DNA from 4 places in the Streptomyces sp. NPDC006711 genome. Region 3 is predicted to be linked to each of the others. Evidence: riboswitches for the same ligand, from Rfam matches in the RefSeq annotation. Region 3 holds a riboswitch; each other region holds the start of a gene.
What was found. A riboswitch is a leader RNA that binds a small molecule or an ion and turns the genes downstream of it on or off. The one in region 3 is predicted to bind cobalamin.

Region 1 (4,125 bases), on a different contig from region 3:
GCTCGACGCGCTCATCGCGTCGGCCCGCACCGGGACGCCGCACCCCTGCGACGTACGGTACGGAGCGCGCGTCACCGAGCTTCTGGCCGACGCGCAGGCCCAGCTCGACGGGGCCTGAGGCGGCGCTACTTCCGCCTCAGGGCGTCGCGTACGGCGTCGTCGGTGCGGCCCACCACGGCCGTGCCGTCGTCCGCCGTGATGATCGGGCGCTGGATGAGCCGGGGGTGCTCGGCGAGCGCCGTGACCCAGCGCTCGCGGGCGTCCGCGTCACGGGGCCAGTCCTTGAGGCCGAGTTCCTTGGCGTCGGGTTCCTGGGTGCGTGTGATGTCCCACGGTTCGAGGCCGAGCCGGTCCAGGACGGCCCGGATCTCGTCCGGGGACGGCACGTCTTCGAGGTAGCGGCGCACCGCGTAGTCGGCGCCCTCCGCGTCGAGCAGGCTCACCGCGCCGCGGCACTTCGAACAGGCCGGGTTGATCCAGATCTCCATGCCCGCGAGAGTACCCGCAGTACGTCCCCAAAGCGCCGCTGGCCAGGGCCGATTGTCAGTGGTGCCCAGTAAAATCGAGGCAGTAAGTGAGGGTTCCCGACTGCCCAGGAGGATGCCCATGACCGCTGCCGTACTCACCTCGCGCGCTCCGAAACAGCTGTCCCTCGCGCCCCTTCGCAAAGTGCCGCTGCCCGCCGGGCGTCCGCGCGCGTGGTACGAGTCGCACAACCGCCGCCTGAAGGCCATGCGCCTGGCCGTCGCGCTGCTCGACACGGGCGTCTACCGGCCCGAGCAGGCGCCCGACCGCACGATACGGACCGTCGCCGCCCTCATCGGCGTCCACCCGCCGTCGGAGACGACGTGCCGGATGGTGCGCGCGCTGATCTACGACGGCCGCTGATCACCGGCGGCGGCCGGTCCGTCGCCGCATCCGGTCCCGGTCATGCCGTCGAGGCGTGGCCGGGGCCGGTCCCCGAGGGCGTCATCGCGTACTGGTCCAACAGGCGCGCGGTCGCCTCGTCCACCACCCGGTAGCGCACCACCCGCCCGTCCTTCTCGCCGGCGACCGCGCCGGCGGCCCGCAGCAGACGCAGCGCCTGCGAGACGGCCGGGTCGCGCATGCCGGTCGCGACGGCCAGGTCGGAGACGGCCAGCGGTCCGGCCCGGCGCAGCGCGAGCAGCAGGGCGAGCCGGTTGGGGTCGGCGAGCAGCGAGAAGCGGTCGGCCCAGGAGCGTACGCGCGCGGGGTCGCCGATCGCGGCGATGGCGTCACACACGCGGTGGCCGTCGATGGTGCGGTGGCCGGCGCGGTCGGCGGGGACGAGATGCATACCGGCATCCTCGCAGGAGCGCGGTGCGCGTCCGAGCCCCGGGCCGTGCGCGTCCGAGCCGGGCCGTGCGCGTTCGAGCCCCGGTCCGCCCGGGGGCCCGGTCCTCACGAGGCCCGGCTGCGGCGGACGCGCCGTGTGATCTTCGATACCTGCACAGCTGTGCAGCTGTGCGGGCAACTCTCCAGCGTCTAGGGTGACCTGGCCGTGGTGTTCGGGAAGACCGGTGGGAAACCGGAGCGGCCCTCGCCACTGTGATCGGGTTCCCCCATCGGTTCCACGGGGGAGCAGCCGTCCCCTCGCGGGCCACTGGCCAGGATCCACCTGGCTGGGAAGGCCGGGGCGGTCGCACCCACCCGTCAGCCAGGAGACCGGCCGCGGCATCTCACGAAGTGATCCACGAGGTGCTGGAGCGTGACCGCATGACCCTGTCCACCCCCACGTCCGCCGAGGCGGGCGCCGCCTCACCGGCCTTCCACTGGCGCCGCGAGGACACCGTCCGCACCGGCCTGTTGCTCGCGGTGATAGCCGCCCTGCACGTGGCCGCGTTCGGCATCCTCTTCCTCCTGGTGGCCCCCGCGCACTACGCGGTCGGCGCCAAGACGTACGGCATCGGCCTCGGCATCACCGCGTACACGCTCGGCATGCGGCACGCCTTCGACGCCGACCACATCGCGGCCATCGACAACACCACCCGCAAGCTGATGGCCGACGGCAAGCGGCCGGTGTCCGTGGGCTTCTGGTTCGCGCTCGGCCACTCCAGCGTCGTCGTCATCATGGCGGCCCTGGTGGCCGGCGGCGCACAGCTCGCGGGCACCATCATGAACGAGAAGTCCGACACCCACCAGGTGCTCGGCGTCCTCGGAACCACAGCCTCCGGATCCTTCCTCTACCTCATCGCCGCGCTCAACCTCGTCGCCCTGTTCGGCATCCTGAAGGTGTTCCGCGCGATGCGGTCGGGCGCGTACGACGAGAAGGAGCTCGAAGCGCACCTGGACTCGCGGGGGTTCATGAACCGCGTCCTGGGCCGCTTCACCAAGTCCATCTCGCGGCCGGGCCAGATGTTCCCGCTCGGCTTCCTCTTCGGCCTCGGCTTCGACACCGCGACCGAGGTCACCCTGATGGTCATGGCCGGCACGGGCGCCGCCGCCGGACTGCCCTGGTACGCCATCCTGTGCCTGCCGCTGCTGTTCGCCGCGGGGATGAGCCTGTTCGACACGCTGGACGGCACGTTCATGAACTTCGCCTACCAGTGGGCGTTCTCCAACCCCGTGCGCAAGGTCTACTACAACCTCACCATCACCGGCCTCTCGATCGCCGTCGCGTTCTTCATCGGCACCATCGAACTGGTCGGCGTCATCCACGAGAAGTTCGACCTCACCGACCCGGTCAGCGGCTGGATCGCGGCCCTGGACCTGGACAACGTGGGCTTCGTCATCGTCGGCCTGTTCGTGGTGGTCTGGGCGGCGGCGCTGGCGTACTGGCGGCTGGGGAAGGTGGAGCAGAAGTGGGCGGGGACGGGGGCGTGAGCTAGCCGGCCCGGCCCCGGCCCCCGTCCCTCACCCCTTACCGGGCGTTCGCGGGCCCGGCACCCCGCAGTCGTTCTGCGGGAGCCACAACGCCCTGAACAGGCCGTCGGCGGCGGTGTGTTCGACGAAGGTGCTCTCCTGAATGATCCGGCCCCGGCCAAGGATGACGATGCCGTCGGCGACCGCGACGTTCGCCAGGCGGCGGGCCACCAGGACCACCACGCGGTTCCGGACGACGTTCCGCAGTCCGGGGAAGATAAGGTGCTCGGCCCTGGCGTCGAGCACGCTGGTGGGACGACGCGTCGGTACGCCGTGCGGCCGCCCACTCCGGCGCCTACGAGCACTCCGCCCTTGCACACTCAAAAATGTCCTTCTTCAGGGCGGGCCCCTCGCTGCCGGGACAGCGGTACGTCAGGGCCTCGGCCCGTACGACGTCCGGTGCCGGAGGCGTCAGCTACCGACATCCGGCCCGAGCAGCCAGGCCGGCGCGACCCACACCACGCCGGCCGCGAGCCCGCCCGCGAGCGTGCCAAGTACCGAGTAGGAGGTGCACGGCCTTGTCGGCGGCCGCGTCCACCGGCCCGCCGATCGTCCGGAACCGGTCGAGCATGGAGTGCGCCATCGTGCGGGAGCGCAGCTGGCCGGCGGTGCCCTTGTCGAGCCCGAACCACCGCAGCAAGTTCAGCGCGCGGCGCTCCGTGCTCATCGCCCGCGACGCCTCGTAGTGCACGCGGGCGGCCTTCACCCCGGCGACGCGCTGCGGCACGCGGGGAGCAGGAGCAGCGCCCCCAGCCCGGCGGCTCCTCATCTTCCGCACGAACCAAGGCAACCGCGTCGCTCCTGGCCCCGCCGCTCGACAGGACGGTGGCGTGCTGCGGGGGCTGACTGCGTGCAAGCAGGATCGGAGCGGGTGGCCTCCTACCGGTGACATGCTTGATCGGGCGGCGCGGTGTTCTCAGACTGCACACCGCTGCGCAGCGACGAGGCCAAGATCCGGCAGACTTCCACTCTCTGTGTCTCATCGCACCCCCGCAGAAGGCGTTCCAACTGGCGGAGCACGGCGAGATCGCGCAGGTAACGCGCGACTATTGCCAGCGCCATGCAGGCCGGGAGCACGAGCGCCACCCCGGACAGGGTCATGACGCGTACCCCTCCCTGATGGAACGGGTGATTTCCTGCGCGTGCCGACCGTACAGACATGACGCGTGACGATTGAGGATGACCGTGGCACGGCCGAACTGGGCGGAGTGCTGGGAGAACAGTCTGATCGCGTCGGCTCGG
Region 2 (4,125 bases), on a different contig from region 3:
CCGCCGGACAGGGACGGGAAGGGGCGGGCGGCGAGGTTCGCGATGCCGAGGCGTGCCAGCGCGTCGCGTACGAGGGCGTCGTCGGCGGCGGTGTCGGCCTCCCAGAAGCGGTGGTGCGGGGAGCAGCCCATGGCGACGATCTCCCGCACGCTCAGTTCGATGCCGCCGGCGTCGGCGTCCTGCGGGACGGTCGCGAGCCGGCGGGCGCGGGCCCTGGCCGGCAGGGCGTGCAGGTCGGCGCCGTCGAGCAGGACGCGGCCCGAGGTGGGGCGCAGGGTGGCGTAGACGCAGCGCAGCAGTGTGGTCTTGCCGCTGCCGTTGGGCCCGACCAGGCCGACGGTCTCGCCGTCGGCGGCGTGCAGGGTGATGTCGTGCAGCAGGGCGCGGCCCTGGGGGGTGGTGTACGAGAGCGATTGGGCGCGCAGCGTGGTCATGCGGGGCCGCCTTCCGCGCGGGCGCCGTGTCCGCGCAGCATCCACAGGAAGAAGGGGCCGCCGGTGAGCGCGGTGAGGACGCCGACGGGGATGTCCTGGGGCGCGGCGACCGTGCGGGCCGCCAGGTCGGCCAGGACGAGGAAGGCGGCGCCGCCCAGGGCCGCGACGGGCAGCAGGGCGCGGTGGGCGGCGCCGACGGCCATGCGGGCGGCGTGCGGCACCATCAGGCCGACGAAGCCGATCGACCCGGTGTACGCGACGAGGACGCCGGTGAGCAGCGATGCCAGCACGAAGGCGGCCGCGCGGAAGCGCCCGGTGTCGAGGCCGAGCACGGTGGCGCCCTCCTCGCCGACGAGCAGCAGGTCCAGCGGGCGGGCCAGGGCGATCAGGAGCAGGGTGCCCGCGGCGAGGGCGAGCGCGGGCAGAGCGAGCATGTCCCAGCGGGCGCCGCCGAGTCCGCCGAGTGTCCAGTGCAGGACTTCCGTGACGTGTTCGGCGCTGGCCGATGTGACCAGGATCAGGCTGGTGAGCGCGGACAGGACGTAGGAGACGGCGACCCCGGCCAGCACCAGGCGCCCGCCCGCCAGGGAGCCGGCGCGCCGGGCGAGCGCGTAGACGAGGACGAGGGCGGTGAGGGCTCCGGCGAAGGCGGCGGCGGGCAGGGCGACGGTGGTGGCCACCCCGGCGCCGGCCCCGAGGACGATCACGGCGACGGCCCCCGCGGAGGCTCCGCTGGAGACGCCCAGCAGGAAGGGATCGGCGAGCGGATTGCGCACGAGGGCCTGGAGGGTGGTGCCGATGACGGCGAGACCGGCGCCGGTGACCGCGCCGAGCACGACCCGGGGGGCTCTGACGTCCAGCACGATGGTGCGGTAGGGGCCGGGTTCGGCGGCGCCGGTGACGATGGCCCACACCTCGCCCGCCGGTATCCGTACCGAGCCGAGCGCGAGCCCGGCGGTGGCGCCGGCCAGGAGCACGAGGGTCAGGCCGCCGAGCAGCGCGAGGTAGCGCCGGCGGGGGGTCACCGGCGGGCTCCTTCTCGACCGGCGGGACGGGGCTGCGGGCCCGCGTGGTGGCGCCCCCTCATGCTCCCGCCCCGAGCTGCGCGGCCAGCTTGGCCACCGCGTCCGGGGCCCGTACGCCCGTCACCATGTCGGACAGCGCGAGGACCGCGAAGCTGTTGTTCTTGACGGCGGGCACCGAGGCGAGCGCCGGGTCGTCGCGCAGGCGCTTCTTCTTGGCCTCCACGCTCGTGCCGCCGTAGTCCAGGATGAGGATGGTCTTCGGGGCGCGGGCCACCACGTCCTCCCAGCTCGCGTCGCCGAAGGAGGCCGTCTTCAGGTCGTCGGCGAAGATGTTGCGTCCGCCCGCCCGCGTCACGATGTCGTTGCCGATGCCCTTGCCGCCGGCCGTGAACGCCGTCTTGTCGCCGCTGTCGTAGACGAACACCGGCACCGGCTCCCGGCCCGAAAGCGCCGTCCGGGTACGCTCGTTGGCCTCCTGGGCCGAGCGTATCCACGTCTGGGCCCGCTCGGGCACCCCGAAGGTGCGGCCGACCTCGGTGACCTCCTCGTACACGTCGTCCATCGTGGTCGCGTCGGCGCGGGGGCAGTTCTCCACGTTGAGGCGGGACTTGATGCCGCTCTTGGCGAGGGCTTCGCGGCTTCGGCCCTCGCCCGCGGCGAAGGCCGAGGCGTAACCGCCGTAGACGTAGTCGGGGCCGGCGGCCAGGAGCTTTTCGTAGGAGGGGTACTCGGCGGCCAGGACCGGGACCGAGCGGTAGGCCGCCTCGTACTTCGGCAGTACCTTGTCGTCCAAGTAGGCCGTCCCGGCAAGGGACTTGGCGAGGCCGAGCTCCAGCATCACCTCGGTGGCGTGCTGGTTCATCGTGACGGCCCGCTTGGGAGGCGCGGTGAACGTGGTGCGCACGCCGCAGTTGGTGACGGTGTACGGGAAGCCGGGGGCCGTAGCGCCCGTGGCCTCGGGCTGCGGCCGCGTCGTGCACGCGGCGAGCGGGAACAGCAGGGCGGCGGCGAGTGCCGCGCGGCGCCAGAGCATGGCTGCGCTCCTCCAAGGGGATTTCCACGTCCCCTGTCGATGGGAGAAGGCGGCAGGTCAGTTCCTGGCTTCCGGCTCCGAGGGGGGTCCCCCGGGGCCGGTCACAGTGGCGGGACCGTGCCGGATTCGCACCGGCTTCCTGGGTCCTGCCGCCCGATGATCAAAATTTCGTACGGACAGTATGCGCGAATTTCGATATGCGCGAATTTCGATCGGTACGCGCCATCCGTCACGGCGCCCGGGGGTGACTCAGTAGGCCTGGCTCAGTGGGCCTGGCTCAGTAGGCCTCGACGACCTTGACGTCTTCCTCCGTGATCACACCGTCCACGATGCGGTACGAGCGGAACTGGAACTCGCCCGCGCCGTCGGTGTCCGCAGTGGACACCAGGACGTAGTGCGCGCCGGGCTCGTTGGCGTAGGACACGTCGGTGCGCGAGGGGTAGGCCTCGGTCGCGGTGTGGGAGTGGTAGACGATCACCGGCTCCTCGTCGCGGTCGTCCATCTCGCGGTAGAGCTTGAGGAGGTCCTGCGAGTCGAACTCGTAGAACGTGGGCGAGCGGGCCGCGTTCAGCATGGGGATGAAGCGCTCGGGGCGGCCGGTGCCGGCCGGGCCCGCGACCACACCGCACGCCTCGTCGGGGTGGTCGGCGCGGGCGTGCGCGACGAGCTGGTCGTACAGGGCCTGGGTGAGGGTCAGCATGTCGGCAAGGATAAGCAAAGGGGCCGCCGCGTATCGAGTGGCGATACGCGGCGGCCCACATGGTGAGAACGTGCCGGTCAGCGGGGTCAGACGCGCTTGGCGAACGCCTTGTTCTCGGGGTTCTTGGCCTTGAGGACCAGGTAGGAGACGCCCAGGATCAGGGCCCACAGCGGCGCGCAGTACAGCGAGACGCGGGAGTCCTTGTCGATGCCCATCATGACGATGACCATGCCGATGAAGAGCAGCGCGAACCAGCTGGTCCACGGGGCTCCGGGGGCGCGGAAGGTGGACTGCGGCAGTTCGCCGCGGTCGGACTTGGCGCGGTAGCGGATCTGGCAGACCAGGATCATGATCCAGGCCCACATGCCGGAGATCGTGGCGAAGGAGACGACGTAGTCGAAGGCCTTGCCGGGCGCGACGTAGTTGATCCAGACACCGACCAGCATGAGCCCGGCGGAGACCGAGGTGCCCACCAGCGGGGTGCCGCTCCTGGTGAGCTTGGTGAAGACCTTGGGGCCCTGGCCGTTGAGCGCGAGGTCGCGCAGCATGCGGCCGGTGGAGTACATGCCGGAGTTGCAGGAGGAGAGCGCGGCGGTCAGCACGACGAAGTTGACGATGCCCGCGCCGACGCCGAGGCCCATCTTCTGGAACGCGGCGACGAAGGGACTCACGCCGGGCTGGAACTCGTGCCACGGGACGACCGAGAGGATCATGATCAGGGCGCCGATGTAGAAGACGGCGATGCGCCACGGCACGGTGTTGATGGCCTTGGGCAGCGTCTTCTCGGGGTCCTTGGACTCGCCCGCGGTCACGCCGACCAGCTCGACGGCGAGGAAGGCGAACATCACGATCTGGAGCGTCATCAGCGTGCCGCCGATGCCCTTGGGGAAGAACCCGTGGTCGTTCCAGAGGTTGGCGACGGTGGCGGTGTCC
Region 3 (4,125 bases):
ATGGTGGTGGCCTGGGCGGCGCGGGCGATGCGGGTCGCCGGGCGCGAGCGCAGGTAGTACGTCGTCTTCAGGCCCTGCTTCCAGGCGTACGCGTACATCGACGACAGCTTGCCGATGGTGGGCGTCTCCAGGAACAGGTTGAGCGACTGCGACTGGTCGAGGAAGGGGGTGCGGGCGGCGGCCATGTCGATCAGGCCGCGCTGCGGGATCTCCCACGCCGTGCGGTACAGGGCGCGCACGTCGGCGGGGATCCAGCCGAAGCCCTGCACCGAGCCGCTGGCCTCGCGCAGCGCCTCCCGGGTCTGCGCGTCCCACACGCCGAGGTTCTTCAGCTCCTCCACCAAGTAGCCGTTGACCTGGAGGAATTCACCGCTCAGGGTCTCGCGCTTGAACAGGTTGGAGACCTGCGGCTCGATGCACTCGTACACGCCCGCGATGGAGGCGATGGTCGCGGTCGGGGCGATCGCGAGCAGCAGCGAGTTGCGCATGCCGACCGCGGCGATCCGCTCGCGCAGGGCGGCCCAGCGCTCCGGCCAGTTCAGCTCGACGTCGTAGTGGTCGGGGTGCAGCACGCCGCGCGCCGTGCGGGTCTTGTCCCACGCCGGCAGCGGTCCCGACCTCTCGGCGAGGTCGGCGGAGGCCTCGTACGCGGTCAGCATGATCCGCTCGGACAGCTTCGTCGACAGGGCCCTCGCCTCGGGGGAGTCGAAGGGCAGGCGCAGCTTGAAGAAGACGTCCTGGAGGCCCATCGCGCCCAGGCCCACCGGGCGCCACCGGGCGTTGGAGCGGCCGGCCTGCTCGGTCGGGTAGAAGTTGATGTCGACGACCCGGTCGAGGAAGGTCACCGCGGTGCGGACGGCGTCGTCAAGGCGCTCCCAGTCGATGCCCTGGGACTCGGTGTCCACGAACGCGCCGAGGTTGACCGAGCCGAGGTTGCACACGGCCGTCTCGCCGTCGTCGGTCACCTCAAGGATCTCGGTGCACAGGTTGGAGGAGTGCACCGTGTGGCCCGGCTCAGCCGTCTGGTTGGCGGTGCGGTTGGAGGCGTCCTTGAACGTCATCCAGCCGTTGCCGGTCTGCGCGAGGGTGCGCATCATGCGGCCGTACAGATCGCGCGCGGGCATGGTCTTGCGGGCGAGCCCGGCGGCCTCGGCCTTGCGGTAGGCGGCGTCGAACTCCTCGCCCCACAGGTCCACGAGCTCGGGCACGTCGGCCGGCGAGAACAGCGACCAGGTGCCGTCGGCGTCCACGCGGCGCATGAACTCGTCGGGGATCCAGTGCGCGAGGTTCAGGTTGTGCGTACGGCGCTGGTCCTCGCCGGTGTTGTCGCGCAGCTCAAGGAACTCCTCGATGTCGGAGTGCCAGGTCTCCAGGTACACCGCGGCCGCGCCCTTGCGCCGCCCGCCCTGGTTGACCGCGGCGACCGAGGCGTCCAGGGTCTTGAGGAAGGGGACGATGCCGTTGGAGTGGCCGTTGGTGCCCCGGATCAGCGAACCGCGCCCACGCACCCGGGAGTAGGAGAGTCCGATGCCGCCCGCGTGCTTCGAGAGCCGCGCCACCTGGTGGTAGCGGTCGTAGATGGAGTCCAGCTCGTCCAGCGGCGAGTCGAGCAGGTAGCAGGACGACATCTGGGGGTGGCGGGTGCCGGAGTTGAAGAGCGTGGGGGAGGACGGCAGGTAGTCCAGGCGGCTCATCAGGCCGTACAGGGACGCCACTTCGTCCAGGGCGCGCGCCGACTCGTCCTCGGCGAGGCCGGACGCCACACGCAGCATGAAGTGCTGGGGGGTCTCGACGACCTTGCGGGTGATCGGGTGGCGCAGCAGGTAGCGGGAGAAGAGGGTGCGCAGGCCGAAGTAGCCGAAGCGGTCGTCGGCGCCGTCGGCGAGCGCGGCGTCCACCAGGGCGTCCAGGCGGGCGGCGTGGGCGCGGACGAACGCGAGGGTGCGGTCGGCGATCAGACCCTCGCGGTGACCGGTCTCGACGGAGGCGGAGAACGACACCGCGCCCTGGCTCGCGGCCTCTTCGGCGATGGTGACCGTCAGGAGGCGGGCGGCGAGGCGGGAGTACGCCGGGTCCTCGGAGATGAGCCCCGCGGCCGCCTCGGTGGCCAGCTCGCGCAGCTCGGCCGCGTCGGAACGGGCGTTGCGGCCCCGCAGCGCGGCGGCGGCGACCCGGCCCGGGTCGGTGTCCGGGAGGTCGGCGGTGAACTCGGTCAGGGTCCGCAGCAGCGCGGTCCCGGGGGCATCCGCGAGCTCATCGGTGATCGCTGAAGCGGGATCCGCTGGGGCGATGGTCACGTGGGGGGCACTCCCTCGCTCGGCACGGGGCCTTCGGGGGAGGCGTCGGCGCGCGTCGGGGCAGCCCTCAGCGCGTCGTCCACCGGCCCAACCGCGAGGCCCGGACGTCTGGCACCCGGATCGGTCGAACCGGGAGCGCCGTCGGCAGGTTGTCGGACTCGACCCGTATGTATCCGTACGAGTCATACCGTTGCGGGACAGTTCCGGATTCGCACCGGATTCCCCTGCGACGACAGCGAGGACGAGCATACATGTGGGGGGCGCTGTGGGTGGCGCCCCCCACATGTTGTGTCGTCGGCCGATCAGCCTCCGACTGTCAGGGGCCTCCGCTATCGTCGGTGACAGAGCCCTGAAGGAGGCGAGCCGACATGACCGCGACGACTGACCGGCCCCACATGCTGACGGAGGATTTCGAGGCCGTCGCGCGCATAGCCGCCCGTGAGAGGGAGGGGACGCGGCTCGAATTCATCAACGGGGTCATCAGGAGCAAGGCCATGCCGGACGGGGACCACGGGCGGATCATCCAGTGGCTCACGCGCATCTGCGTACAGCATCGGCCGGAGCTGTGGTTGTATCCGGGGCAGGGGATCAAGGCTCAGCAGTACCGGGCGGGGCGAGCGATCCCGGACGGGGCGCTCGCGCCATCCGACGCCTTCGTCGGACAGGGTGACTGGGTGGACCCCGAATCGATCCTCATGGTGGTAGAGGTGACCTCGTGGGACTCCGACACGCACCGTCGTGACCACGTCGAGAAGCCGCAGGCTTACGCCGAGACCGGCATTCCCCTGTATCTGCTGATCGACCGGGCCGCGTGCGAGGTCTCCGTATACAGCGAGCCCGATGGCCACCGGTACGCGTCGGTGCGCACCCTCCCCTTCGGCCGGGACCTCGAGCTTCCCGAGCCGGTGGGGATCACCCTCCAGACCGAGCAGCTCAAGGACTGGGTGCGCTGACCCACACGACGAAGGGCCGTGGCACCCCGGGTGCCACGGCCCTTCGTCGTTCAGCGGAACCTCAGTGCGCCGCCCCCGCCGTCGCCGGCGGCAGCTCGGTTGCGACGCCCGGGTCGCCCGCGTCCGCCGTGTAGTCCTCAGGCGAGGTCTCGTCGACGCCGTCGGGGGCCTTCACGGCGCGCAGGACGAAGGTGAGGACCACGGTGACCACCACGTTCAGGACGAACGCGGTGAGGCCGATGTAGCCGATCTCGCCGATGCCCGGGATCTCCTTGGAGGAGCCGCCGAAGTGCTTCTGCGTGGGCGAGGCCACCCCGTACGCGGCGAGCGTGCCGTAGACCATGCCGACCGCCCAGCCCGCGAGCAGCGCCCAGCGGTGGAACCAGCGCGTGAACAGGCCGCCGACCAGGGCCGGGAAGGTCTGGAGGATCCAGATGCCGCCCAGGAGCTGGAAGTTGATGGCCACGGTCTTGTCCATGGTCAGGACGAAGACCAGCGCGCCGACCTTCACCACCAGCGAGACCAGCTTGGAGACCTTGGCCTCCTGCGAGGGCGTCGCGTCGGGCTTGATGAAGTCCTTGTAGATGTTGCGGGTGAAGAGGTTCGCCGCCGCGATGGACATGATGGCGGCCGGCACGAGCGCGCCGATGCCGATCGCCGCGAAGGCGACGCCCGCGAACCAGTCGGGGAACATGTCCTCGAAGAGCTGCGGGATGGCCAGCTGCCCGTTGGTGACCTTGACGCCGGCCGCGATCGCCATGAAGCCGAGCAGTGCGAGCAGGCCCAGCATCAGCGAGTACAGCGGCAGGATCGTGGTGTTGCGGCGGATGACGTTGCGGCTGCGCGAGGAGAGCGTGGCCGTGATCGAGTGCGGA
Region 4 (4,125 bases), on a different contig from region 3:
GACGCCGGGCTCGGCGGCAAGGGCGTCCACGTCGGTGAAGTTGCTCATCAGCGGCACCGCGCACACCGCGATCCGCAGCACGTCCTCGCCGACGGGCGGCGCCACCACCGACTCGCGCACGGCGCCGCGCATCGACACCCTGAGCCCGTCCTCCTCGTCGATGCCGAGGCCGTGGGCGTAGGGCAGGATCCCGTAGGTGTGGCGTCCGGTGAGGCCGCGCAGCATTTCGATGCCGGGCTCAAGCAGCGTCACATCGCCCCGGAACTTGTTGACGACGTAGCCGGCGACCAGCGCCTGGTCCTCGGGGCTCAGGAGCGCCGTCGTGCCGAAGAACGAGGCGAAGACGCCGCCCCGGTCGATGTCGCCGACCACCACGACCGGCAGCCGGGCGGCCCGCGCGATGCCCATGTTGACGATGTCGGTGCGCCGCAGGTTGATCTCGGCCGGACTGCCCGCGCCTTCGCAGATCACGGCGTCATACGTGGCCCGCAGCTCGGCCAGGCAGTCCAGTACGGTGCCGAGCAGCGCCTCGCGGCCGCCCCGGTGCGGCGCGGTGGCGGACGCGGGGCCCGGGGACCCGAAGAACCCGCGGGCGCTCAGCTCGCCGACGGGCCTGCCCATCAGGACGACCTGGCTCGAGCGGTCGCTGCCGGGCTTGAGCAGCACCGGATTCATCAGCGCGCTCGGCTCCACCCGGGCGGCCTGTGCCTGCATCGCCTGGGCCCGGCCGATCTCCGCGCCCTCACGCGTGACGAACGAGTTCAGCGACATGTTCTGGCCCTTGAACGGCGCGACCTTGACGCCCCGGCGCACCAGCCACCGGCAGATCCCGGCCGTCACGACGCTCTTGCCCGCGTCCGATGTCGTGCCCGCGATCAGCAGCCCGCCACCCATGTACGTCCCTTCCTCACAGCGGCCCTCGTCGCCACGGCGGCGGCCAGCGTCAGCCAGCTGACCCGGCGCGAGAGCCGTACGGCCCGTTCGATGTCCGCGACGGTGACGGCCCGGCCCGGCGCGTTCAGGACCGGCCGATGCTCCATGCGCCCCGCGTAGGAGAGCGTGCCGCCGAGCCGCACGCCGAGCGCGCCGGCGAACGCGGCCTCGACCGGGCCCGCGTTGGGGCTGGGGTGGCGGCCCGCGTCGGCGCGCCAGGCCCGTACCGCGCCCCGGGGGTCGGGGCCCGCGAGCGCCGCGAGGACGGCGGTGAGCCGGGCACCCGGCCAGCCCGCCACGTCGTCGAGGCGTGCCGAAGCCCAGCCATATTTGCGGTACTTATCCGACTTGTGCCCGACCATCGCGTCCAGCGTGTTGACCGCCCGGAAACCCACGAGACCGGGCACGCCCGCGAGCGCGCCCCACACCAGGGCCCCGACGACGGCGTCGGAGGTGTTCTCGGCGACCGACTCGACCACCGCCCGCGCGACGCCGTCGGCGTCCAGGGACCGCGGGTCGCGGCCGCACAGATGCGGCAGGCGCTCGCGGGCCGCCGCCAGGTCGCCGGCGGCGAGCGCACCCCCGATGGCCCGGGCCTCGCGGCCGAGCGAGGTGCCGCCGACCACGGTCCAGGTGGCGGCGGCGGTCAGGGCCAGGCTCGCGCGGGGGCGGCCGCGCAGGGCACGGGAGAGGAGGGCCGCGCCAGCGGTGGCGCCGCCCGCGCAGATCAGGGTGTGCAGCGCGCCCCGGCCCCGGTGGTCGCGCCACAGCGCGCGCTCCACGGCGGCCGAGGCCCGGCCGAACGCGGCGACCGGATGGCCCCGGCGCGGGTCGCCGAGCAGGAGGTCGGCGACGAGACCGGCGGTGACGCCGTGGGCGAAGGTGCGATCGGCCCGCATGCTCAGCGCGCCGGGGCGTCGCGGAAGGGGCCGGAAAGTCTCGGTGGGCAGGCGCGCATGGCGGTGTGTCCTCACTCAGGGTGTCCGCGCCCTGGTTCGACGTGACCGGCGGTGAGAGTTCCTGGCTCGCGGGGATCGCTCCCCGGTGACAGTGGCGGGACCGCGCCGGATTCGCACCGGCTTCCTCTCCTGCCGCCGTAGCTGGCCGGTGCAGTCCACCACGGTCCGAGAACAGCCGTCAACTTGCCGTTGACCTGCGGCGCGAGAGCGTGTCCCGGCGCACACGCGAGCGCCCTCCGGCCGGGGGCCGAAGGGCGGTTCGCGGGGTGCGCGCGGCGCCGGGAAGTGCCCCGTGGGGCCCCGGGCGCCGGGTCAGGCGACGATCAGATGGATCCCGTACGCCACGGCCGCAGCGCAGAGCGCGAAGCAGGCGTACGCGGTGGTGCGGGCCACCAGCACGTTGCCGGATCCCGAGGTCGCGGCCTCCCGCTTGGCGAGGCCGACGACGCCGAGGGTGAACAGGCCCACCAGGCCGACGGTCACCGCGAGGCTGACGCCGAAGACGGAGCCGAGGGCCGCCCAGTCGATGTGCATGAGGATTCCTTACCTGTACCTGGTCGGTGCCGGTCAGACCGCGGCCGGGGTGGGCGGGTCGGCGGGGGCCACCGGGGCCGGGGCCTGGATCGTGGCCCTGAGGTCGCCGACCGCGAGGTCGGCGGCGGAGAGCAGGACGCCGGTGGGCGGCGGGGAGACGGCGGCGATCGCGGTGGTGATGACACCGGCGGGCTCTGCGTCGGCCGGAGCGGTCTTGTCGGCGGTGACGTCGGCGGTGACGTCGTCGTGGCCGACCGGCCGGCGGCGCGAGAGCTTCCAGATGATGCCCGAGCCGGCGATCAGGAGGACGGCGACGGCGGCGATGCCCCAGGGGCCCTGCTGGGTCAGGAACTCCGCGCCCGCTCCGACGACGGCGGCGGCCGGGAGCGTCAGGATCCAGGCGACGGCCATCCGGGTCGCGGTGGACCAGCGGACCACACCGCCCTTGCGGCCGAGGCCCGCGCCCATGACCGAGCCGGAGCAGACCTGGGTGGTGGAGAGCGAGAAGCCGATGTGCGAGGAGGCCAGGATAACGGTGGCGGCGCCGGTCTGGGCGGCGAAGCCCTGCGGCGGGCGCAGCTCGGTCAGGCCCTTGCCCAGGGTGCGGATGATGCGCCAGCCGCCGAGGTAGGTGCCAAGGGCGATGGCCAGGCCCGCCGAGACGATGACCCACAGCGGGGGGTTGGCGCCCGGGTGCAGCACGCCGCCGGTGACCAGGGCGAGGGTGATGATGCCCATCGTCTTCTGGGCGTCGTTGGTGCCGTGGGCGAGCGAGACGAGACCGGCCGAGGCGATCTGGCCCACGCGGTAACCCTTGGCGGTGGCCTTCTCGTCGGTGTTCCGGTTGAGCCGGTAGGTGAGCCTGGTGGCCAGCATCGCGGCGATGCCGGCGACGACCGGGGCGGCGACGGCGGGCAGCAGCACCTTGGTGACGACGGTGGAGCCGTGGACCGAGGACCAGCCGGCCGACATGACCGCGGCGCCGATGAGGCCGCCGAACAGGGCGTGCGACGAGCTGGAGGGCAGCCCGAGCAGCCAGGTCAGCAGGTTCCACAGGATGGCGCCGACCAGGGCCGCGAAGATGACCTCGGTGCGGATTCCCTTTTCGTCGATGATCCCGCCGGAGATCGTCTTGGCGACCTCCACCGACAGGAACGCGCCGACCAGGTTGAGCGCGGCGGACATGGCGACCGCCGTCTTGGGCTTCAGGGCGCCGGTCGAGATGGTGGTGGCCATCGCGTTGGCGGTGTCGTGGAAACCGTTCGTGAAATCGAACACTAGAGCTGTCACGATCACAATCGCGAGCAGCAGCGTGATGTGTTCCATTTACCCAGGCAATCGTTCGACGTCAGTGGCGGGACGAACGTAAGTAACCTGAATGAACGGAAGGTGAACTGGGACGGGCGCAGTGGTGTCCATGGCCGGTTCCGGTGCCCGCCGGGGCCGCCGGGGCCGGTTCGTCGCCGGGCGCGAACCGCTTCAGCGCCCGGCCGCGAACCGTTTCAGCTGCTCGGGAGTCCCGTTGAAGAGATCCTGGTCACCCGGCAGGATTCCGCTCCCGTTCGCGTGCTGCCAGAACGTCCAGTACGACCAGCCCGCCGGCAGCGCGCCCGGGGTGGCGGCGTACCGGGCGAGCCACAGCGGGTGGTCCCCGGCGAAGGCCCGGCTGTGGCCGGTGCAGGCGTTCCACCACGCGGTG

Region 1: linked by a shared signal. The riboswitch ahead of ACFYM2_RS26960 (HoxN/HupN/NixA family nickel/cobalt transporter) and the one ahead of ACFYM2_RS24125 (ribonucleoside-diphosphate reductase subunit alpha) in region 3 are both predicted to bind cobalamin.
Region 2: linked by a shared signal. The riboswitch ahead of ACFYM2_RS20000 (ABC transporter substrate-binding protein) and the one ahead of ACFYM2_RS24125 (ribonucleoside-diphosphate reductase subunit alpha) in region 3 are both predicted to bind cobalamin.
Region 4: linked by a shared signal. The riboswitch ahead of ACFYM2_RS16635 (cobalamin biosynthesis protein) and the one ahead of ACFYM2_RS24125 (ribonucleoside-diphosphate reductase subunit alpha) in region 3 are both predicted to bind cobalamin.

What each region holds. Positions count from the first base shown of each region.
Region 1 covers NZ_JBIAGO010000016.1:107,231-111,355, reverse strand. Annotated here, with positions in the region: gene ACFYM2_RS26980 (Gfo/Idh/MocA family protein) at 1-118, shown strand, start outside; gene ACFYM2_RS26975 (arsenate reductase family protein) at 126-488, opposite strand; gene ACFYM2_RS26970 (hypothetical protein) at 607-888, shown strand; gene ACFYM2_RS26965 (ArsR/SmtB family transcription factor) at 929-1,318, opposite strand; cobalamin riboswitch at 1,493-1,710, shown strand; gene ACFYM2_RS26960 (HoxN/HupN/NixA family nickel/cobalt transporter) at 1,738-2,844, shown strand; gene ACFYM2_RS26955 (hypothetical protein) at 2,875-3,129, opposite strand; gene ACFYM2_RS26950 (hypothetical protein) at 3,299-3,610, opposite strand; gene ACFYM2_RS26945 (hypothetical protein) at 3,981-4,125, opposite strand, start outside.
Region 2 covers NZ_JBIAGO010000009.1:157,476-161,600, forward strand. Annotated here, with positions in the region: gene ACFYM2_RS19990 (ABC transporter ATP-binding protein) at 1-434, opposite strand, end outside; gene ACFYM2_RS19995 (FecCD family ABC transporter permease) at 431-1,459, opposite strand; gene ACFYM2_RS20000 (ABC transporter substrate-binding protein) at 1,518-2,492, opposite strand; cobalamin riboswitch at 2,530-2,677, opposite strand; gene ACFYM2_RS20005 (M67 family metallopeptidase) at 2,770-3,192, opposite strand; gene ACFYM2_RS20010 (amino acid permease) at 3,279-4,125, opposite strand, start outside.
Region 3 covers NZ_JBIAGO010000013.1:84,932-89,056, reverse strand. Annotated here, with positions in the region: gene ACFYM2_RS24125 (ribonucleoside-diphosphate reductase subunit alpha) at 1-2,297, opposite strand, end outside; cobalamin riboswitch at 2,423-2,563, opposite strand; gene ACFYM2_RS24120 (Uma2 family endonuclease) at 2,666-3,250, shown strand; gene mctP (monocarboxylate uptake permease MctP) at 3,312-4,125, opposite strand, start outside.
Region 4 covers NZ_JBIAGO010000007.1:61,770-65,894, reverse strand. Annotated here, with positions in the region: gene ACFYM2_RS16640 (cobyric acid synthase) at 1-894, opposite strand, end outside; gene ACFYM2_RS16635 (cobalamin biosynthesis protein) at 876-1,832, opposite strand; cobalamin riboswitch at 1,927-2,068, opposite strand; gene ACFYM2_RS16630 (hypothetical protein) at 2,205-2,426, opposite strand; gene ACFYM2_RS16625 (anion permease) at 2,460-3,752, opposite strand; gene ACFYM2_RS16620 (lysozyme) at 3,906-4,125, opposite strand, start outside.